2 regions of the Variovorax sp. GW531-E2 genome follow, and region 2 is predicted to be linked to the other one. Evidence: predicted binding sites of a transcription regulator. Region 2 holds the regulator's gene; the other holds the start of a gene.
The links. Region 2 encodes NrdR, which represses ribonucleotide reductase genes. Its sites were predicted from a motif close to CACNANATNTNGTG; they were not measured.

Region 1 (3,342 bases), on a different contig from region 2:
GCAGACGGCGCCCTTGCGCTTGCCGCCTTGGTTGACGGCCACGGCCGTGTCGTTCACCACCTTCAGGAACGGCACCACGCCCTGCGATTCGCCGTTGGTGCCCTTGATGTGGCTGCCCAGTGCGCGCACGCGGGTCCAGTCGTTGCCCAGGCCGCCGGCGAACTTCGACAGCAGTGCGTTTTCCTTGATCGACTCGTAGATGCCGTCCAGGTCGTCGGGCACGGTGGTCAGGTAGCAGCTGGACAGCTGCGAGCGCAGCGTGCCGGCGTTGAACAGGGTGGGCGTGCTCGACATGAAGTCGAACGACGACAGCACTTCGTAGAACTCGATGGCGCGGGCTTCGCGGTCGATTTCGTTCAGCGACAGGCCCATGGCCACGCGCATGAAGAACGCCTGCGGCAGTTCGATGCGGGTCTTGCGCACGTGCAGGAAGTAGCGGTCGTACAGCGTCTGCAGGCCCAGGTAGTCGAACTGGTTGTCGCGCTCGGCCTTCAGGGCGGCGCCCAGGCGGGGCAGGTCGTACTGCAGCAGCTTCTCGTCGAGTAGCTCGTTTTCGACGCCCTTCTTGATGAACTGCGGGAAGTAGTCGGCGTAGGCGGTGGCGCGCTCGACCGGCATCACTTCGCGGCCGATGATTTCCTTGAAGATCGTGTGCAGCAGCAGGCGCGCGGTGGCGAAGGTGTAGTCGGGGTCCTTCTCGATCAGCGTGCGGGCGGCCAGGATGGAGGCCTTGTAGACCTCGTCCAGCGGCACGCCGTCGTACAGGTTGCGCATCGTCTCGGCGACGATGGGGGCGGCGGTGATGCTGTCGCCCAGGCCCTGGCAGGCCGATTCGATCAGGCCCTTGAGCTCGTTCAGGTCCAGCGCCACGCGCTCGCCGTTGTCGAGCACGTGCAGCGCCGGCGCGGCGGGCACGTCCTGCTCGCCTTGCTTCGAGCGTTCCTGGGTGCGGCGTTCGCGGTACAGCACGTAGGCGCGCGCGATTTCATGGTGGCCGCCGCGCATCAGGCCGAGCTCGACCTGGTCCTGCACGTCTTCGATGTGGAAGGTGCCGCCGCCCGGACGCGAGCGGACCATGGCGCGGATCACGCCTTGCGTCAGCGTGTCGACGGTCTCGCGCACGCTGGCGGAAGCCGCGCCCTGGGTGCCGTGCACCGCCAGGAAGGCCTTCATCATGGCGATGGCGATCTTGTTCGGCTCGAAGGGAACGACGGCGCCGTTGCGGCGGATGATCTGGTAGTGCGCGAGGTTCTGACCGGTGGGCGAGCCCGCAGTGTCTTGTTGCTGCTGCGGCGTCGCGGGGACGGCGCGGGGGGTCGACGGGGTGTTCAGTGCAGTTTGCATTCGCTTCCTCTCGGTTGTGCAATTCTTGTTGGTTGGCAAGGCCTCGCGGGCCTTGCGTCGGCGTTGTTGCCGAACGGGAAGACACTATATCTAGGGTGTCTGTGCCCTACAAGCCACTACAGGTAGTGTTTTCCTATGGACGCAACCCATACAGGAATTGCGCCGCACTCAGCGCATCGCCAGCGATGCCGCGTGAATACTGGCCCATGGTGGCGCAACCCGCACGGGGCGCGGCTTGCAAGGCGATTTGGGCCTGCAGCCCGCATGGTTGCTACGTCGCGTGCCTGCGCTTGCGAGATTGCTGCGCTGCGAGAGCGGCGCATCGCGGGCCACGGAGCGATTGAAAAAATTAGCGCGCGACCACCTGCTCGGGAAACATCTGTGGATTCCAGCCGAGCTGTTCGCGCAGCAGGCGCCAGTCGAAACCGGCGCCGGGGTCCTGCTTGCGACCGGGCGCGATGTGCTCGTGGCCGGCGATGTGGGCGATGGCGTAGTGCTGCGCGAGCGCGGCGCACAGGCTGGCCAGCGTCTCGTACTGCGCCTCCTCGAAGCGTTCGCCCTCGAGGCCTTCGAGCTCGATGCCGACGGAGTCGTCGTTGCAGTTGGTGCGTCCGCGCCACGACGACACGCCGGCATGCCAGGCGCGGTCCTCGCAGCTCACGAACTGCCAGAGCTCGCCGTTGCGTCGCACATAGAAATGCGAGGACACCTCGAGCCCGCGGATCGACTGGAAGTACGGGTGCGCGTCCCAGTCGAGCCGGTTGGTGAAGAGCTGCTGCACGGCGTCGCCGCCGTATTCGCCCGGTGGCAGGCTGATGGAATGCAGCACGATCAGGTCGGTCTGCGCGCCGACAGGGCGCGGGCCGAAGTTGGGCGAGGGCAGGGCCTTGGCGAAGCGGTACCAGCCGGCGCGCCAAAGTCTGTCGTCGCCGGCCGGTGTCGTGGCGAGGTCGTCAGTCGTCGGCATGCGCGGTGGCACCGTCGTCGCCGTTGGGCGTGGAGATGCCCAGGCGCGCGATGCGGTAGCGGATCTGGCGCAGGCTCATGCCCAGCCGCGCGGCGGCGGCCGTGCGGTTGAAGCCGCTTTCGTGCAGCGCGCGCACGAGGATCTCGCGCTCCTGCTGGTCGAGCCAGGCTTGCAGGTCGGAGGGCAGCGGCGGCGGCGCGGGCTTGGGCTCGACCGCCGGCGCGGCGGCCGCAGCCACCGCAACGGCGGCTGGCGCTTCGGCGGATTCGCTGCGCGGCGCGGCCGGCATCGGCGTCATCGCGCCCATCAGGTCGATGTGCAGCTCGTCGCCGTCGTTCAGCGCCACGGCGCGGTGCAGCAGGTTCTCGAGCTCGCGCACGTTGCCGTCGAGTGGGTGCTGGGCCAGGCGCTGCAGCACCGCGTCGGACAGGCGCGGCACGGGCAGGCCGCCGTCCTGCGCGATGCGCGCGAGCAGCGCGGTGCACAGCGCAGGCAGGTCTTCGCGGCGCTCGCGCAGCGCGGGCACGGCGATCTCGATCACGTTGAGCCGGTAGAACAGGTCCTGCCGGAAGCGGCCGGCCAGCACCTCGGCGTGCAGGTCTTTATGGGTGGCGCTCACGATGCGCACGTCGACCGCGTCTTCCTGCGTCGAGCCGATGGCGCGCACGCTGCGTTCCTGGATGGCGCGCAGCAGCTTCGACTGCATGGCCAGCGGCAGGTCGCCGATTTCGTCGAGGAACAGCGTGCCGTCGCGCGCCGCCTGGAAGTAGCCGTCGCGGTCCTGCGAGGAGCCGGTGTACGAGCCCTTCTTGGCGCCGAAGAACTCGGCCTCGAGCAGGTTCTCGGGGATCGCGCCGCAGTTCACCGCGACGAAGGGGCCTTCGCTGCGCTGGCTGCAGCCGTGCACGGCGCGCGCGACCAGCTCCTTGCCGGTGCCCGATTCGCCGCGCACCAGCACCGGCGCCATGCCGCGCGCCACCTTGGCGATGCGCGACTTCACGAGGCGCATCGGGTCGGAGTCGCCGACCAGC
Region 2 (3,342 bases):
TGCCGCGCCGCGTGGGCGGCGGCTCAGAAGCGGTCGCGGCCGGCGACGCGCGCGACGATGCGCAGGTCGGGCCCCAGCATGTCCACCGACTTGAATTCGAGCGGCAGCGCGCCTGCGAGCGAGGTGAGCGGGCCTTCGGCATGCAGGTGGCTGGCGATGTCGAGCCCGCTGCCGATCAGCTTGGGCGCCAGGTACACCAGCAGCTCGTCCACGCAGCCCTCGCGCAGCAGCGAGCCGTTGAGCTTGTGGCCCGATTCGACGTGCAGCTCGTTGACGCCGCGCGCCGCGAGGTCCCGGAGCATCGCGGGCAGGTCGACCTTGCCGTGCAGGTTGGGCAGGCAGGTGATGGTGGCGCCGCGGGCTTCGAGTGCGGCCGCCTTTTCTTCGTTGTGCCGGCTGGCGGCGTAGATCCAGACGGCGCGGCCAGCTATGAAAATGTGAGCGTCGGGCGAGGTCTGGAGATGGCTGTCGACCACCACGAGGTGGGGCTGGCGCGGCGTGTCGACCAGGCGCACGTCCAGCCGCGGGTTGTCTTCGAGCAGCGTGCCGACGCCGGTCAGCACGGCACCGGTGCGGGCCCGCCAGGCGTGGCCGTCGGCGCGCGCGGCCTCGCCGGTGATCCACTGGCTCACGCCGTTGTGCAGGCCGGTGCGGCCGTCGATCGAGGCGGCGATCTTCATTCGAACCCAGGGCTGCTGGCGGATCATGCGGCTGAAGAAGCCGATGTTGAGCTCGCGGGATTCGTCGGCGCCCGGGCCGACTTCGACCTCGACGCCCGCCGCACGCAGGCGCTCGAAGCCCTGTCCCGCCACGAGCGGGTTCGGGTCGGCGAGCGAGGCCACGACGCGGCGCACGCCGGCGGCGATCAGTGCGTCGCAGCAGGGGCCGGTGCGGCCGTGGTGCGAGCAGGGTTCGAGCGTGACGTAGGCGGTGGCGCCCGCAGTCGAATGGCCTTGGGCTTGCGCGTCGCGCAGCGCCATCACCTCGGCATGCGGGCCGCCGGCTTGTTGGGTGTGGCCCTGGCCGATCACGCGGCCGTCGGCGTCGCACAGCACGCAGCCGACGCGCGGGTTCGGGTCGGTCAGGCGGATCGCGGAGGCGGCCAGCCGCAGAGCGGTCGCGATGTGTTCGGAAGAGGGCATGGGTACGGAGCGAAAAAGGCTGCGCGGGTCGGCGCGCCGCTCAGATATCGCGCAGCAGCTGCCGGAACTCGTCCACGTCCTCGAAGCTGCGGTACACCGAGGCAAAGCGCACGTAGGCGACCTTGTCGAGTTTCTTGAGTTCGCGCATGACGAGCTCGCCGACTTTCGTCGAATCGATTTCGCGCAGGCCGCTGGCCAGGAGTTTCTGTTCGATGCGCAGCAGGGCGTTGTCGATCTGCTCGATGCTCACGGGGCGCTTGCGCAGCGCCAGCATCATCGAGGCGCGCACCTTGGTCGAGTCGAAGTCGGCGCGGCTGCCGTCCTTCTTGACCACGACGGGGAAGTTGACGTCGGGGCGCTCATACGTGGTGAAGCGTTTGTCGCAGGCGCTGCACTGGCGGCGCCTGCGGACGAAGTCGGCGTCTTCCGAAACGCGGGTCTCGACGACCTGCGTTTCGAGATGACCGCAAAAAGGGCATTTCATGCGGCCAGTGCTTCTCTTCTTCTGATTACGAAATCAACGGTAGACAGGGAAGCGGCTCGTCAAGGCGTGGACCTTGGCGCGCACCGCGTCGATGTTCGCCGCGTCGCGCGGGTTCTCGAGCACGTCGGCCACCAGGTTCGCCGTGATGCGGGCCTCTTCGTCCTTGAAGCCGCGGGTGGTCATGGCGGGGGTGCCGATGCGCACGCCGCTGGTGACCATCGGCTTTTCCGGGTCGTTGGGGATCGCGTTCTTGTTGATCGTCATGTGGGCGGCGCCCAGCACGGCTTCGGCTTCCTTGCCCGTGATGCCCTTCGAACGCAGGTCGACCAGCATGACGTGGCTTTCGGTGCGTCCGCTCACGATGCGCAGGCCGCGCGAGGTGAGGGTGTCGGCCACGATCTGGGCGTTCTTGACCACCTGTTGCTGGTAGGCCTTGAACTCGGGCGTCAGGGCTTCCTTGAACGCGACGGCCTTGGCGGCGATCACGTGCATCAGCGGGCCGCCTTGCAGGCCGGGGAAGATGGCGCTGTTGATCGCCTTCTCGTGCTGCGACTTCATCAAAATGATGCCGCCGCGCGGGCCGCGCAGGCTCTTGTGCGTGGTCGAGGTGACGATGTCGGCGTGCGGCACCGGGTTGGGGTACACGCCCGCGGCCACGAGGCCGGCGTAGTGGGCGATGTCGACCATGAAGATCGCACCGACGTCCTTGGCGACCTTGGCGAAACGCTCGAAGTCGATGTGCAGAGAGTAGGCCGAGGCGCCCGCGATGATCAGCTTGGGCATGTGCTCATGCGCCTTGCGCTCCATCGCGTCGTAGTCGATGGCTTCGTTGGCGTCCAGGCCGTAGCTCACCACGTTGAACCACTTGCCGCTCATGTTGAGAGGCATGCCGTGGGTCAGGTGGCCGCCTTCGGCCAGGCTCATGCCCATGATGGTGTCGCCGGGCTTCAGGAAGGCGAGCATCACGGCTTCGTTGGCCGAGGCGCCGCAGTGCGGCTGCACGTTCGCGGCGTCGGCACCGAAGATCTGCTTGACGCGGTCGATGGCCAGTTGCTCGGCCACGTCGACGTGCTCGCAGCCGCCGTAGTAGCGCTTGCCCGGGTAGCCTTCGGCGTATTTATTAGTGAGCTGCGAGCCCTGGGCGGCCATGACGGCCGGCGAGGCGTAGTTCTCGCTGGCGATCAGCTCGATGTGATGTTCCTGGCGCGCGTTTTCGGCTTGAATGGCGGCCCAGATTTCGGGATCGGTCTGTTCGACCAGGATATTGCGTTGGTACATGGCAGTCCTTTGAAGACGAGGTCCTTGTTCAACCAAACAAGGGCTGCCCAGGCGAACGGCTGAACGCCTGTTGTGGCCAGGCGGCACGCTTCCCAGTGGTATTCCACGTCAGCGCGTGGCACCTTTTTCAGGGTGCTGCGCCTATCGCCAGTCGCGTACAGGCCGAGTGTAGCGCAGGCCCGCACGCATCCGGGCCGGGAGGGCCGGCAAGGCCTCAGGAAACTGCGGAGAGCAGGGCGACCTTGGCCGGCTCGCTGCCGGTGGCGGGCTCTTCACCCGCGGGCTTGGCCGGTGCCACGACCGGGATCGGCTGTGCGCGCGCCGTGGTCGGCGGTGGCACGACCATCGTCGAGGGCGCGCGGCCGGCGGCGACCTGGCGCAGGCGCTCGTGCTCGGCCAGCACCTTGGCGGCATAGCCGCCGTCGTCGTCGAGGTTGG

Region 1: a site for NrdR is predicted at 1,427-1,440, ahead of AC07XP_RS09005 (ribonucleoside-diphosphate reductase subunit alpha). Genes of this name have one in related genera too.

What each region holds. Positions count from the first base shown of each region.
Region 1 covers NZ_JBWKXQ010000010.1:16,959-20,300, forward strand. The annotation lists gene AC07XP_RS09005 (ribonucleoside-diphosphate reductase subunit alpha) at 1-1,344, opposite strand, end outside; gene ampD (1,6-anhydro-N-acetylmuramyl-L-alanine amidase AmpD) at 1,694-2,311, opposite strand; gene AC07XP_RS09015 (sigma-54-dependent transcriptional regulator) at 2,298-3,342, opposite strand, start outside.
Region 2 covers NZ_JBWKXQ010000088.1:5,977-9,318, forward strand. The annotation lists gene ribD (bifunctional diaminohydroxyphosphoribosylaminopyrimidine deaminase/5-amino-6-(5-phosphoribosylamino)uracil reductase RibD) at 24-1,142, opposite strand; gene nrdR (transcriptional regulator NrdR) at 1,183-1,626, opposite strand; gene glyA (serine hydroxymethyltransferase) at 1,660-2,904, opposite strand; ZMP/ZTP riboswitch at 2,943-3,069, opposite strand; gene AC07XP_RS30465 (lytic transglycosylase domain-containing protein) at 3,119-3,342, opposite strand, start outside.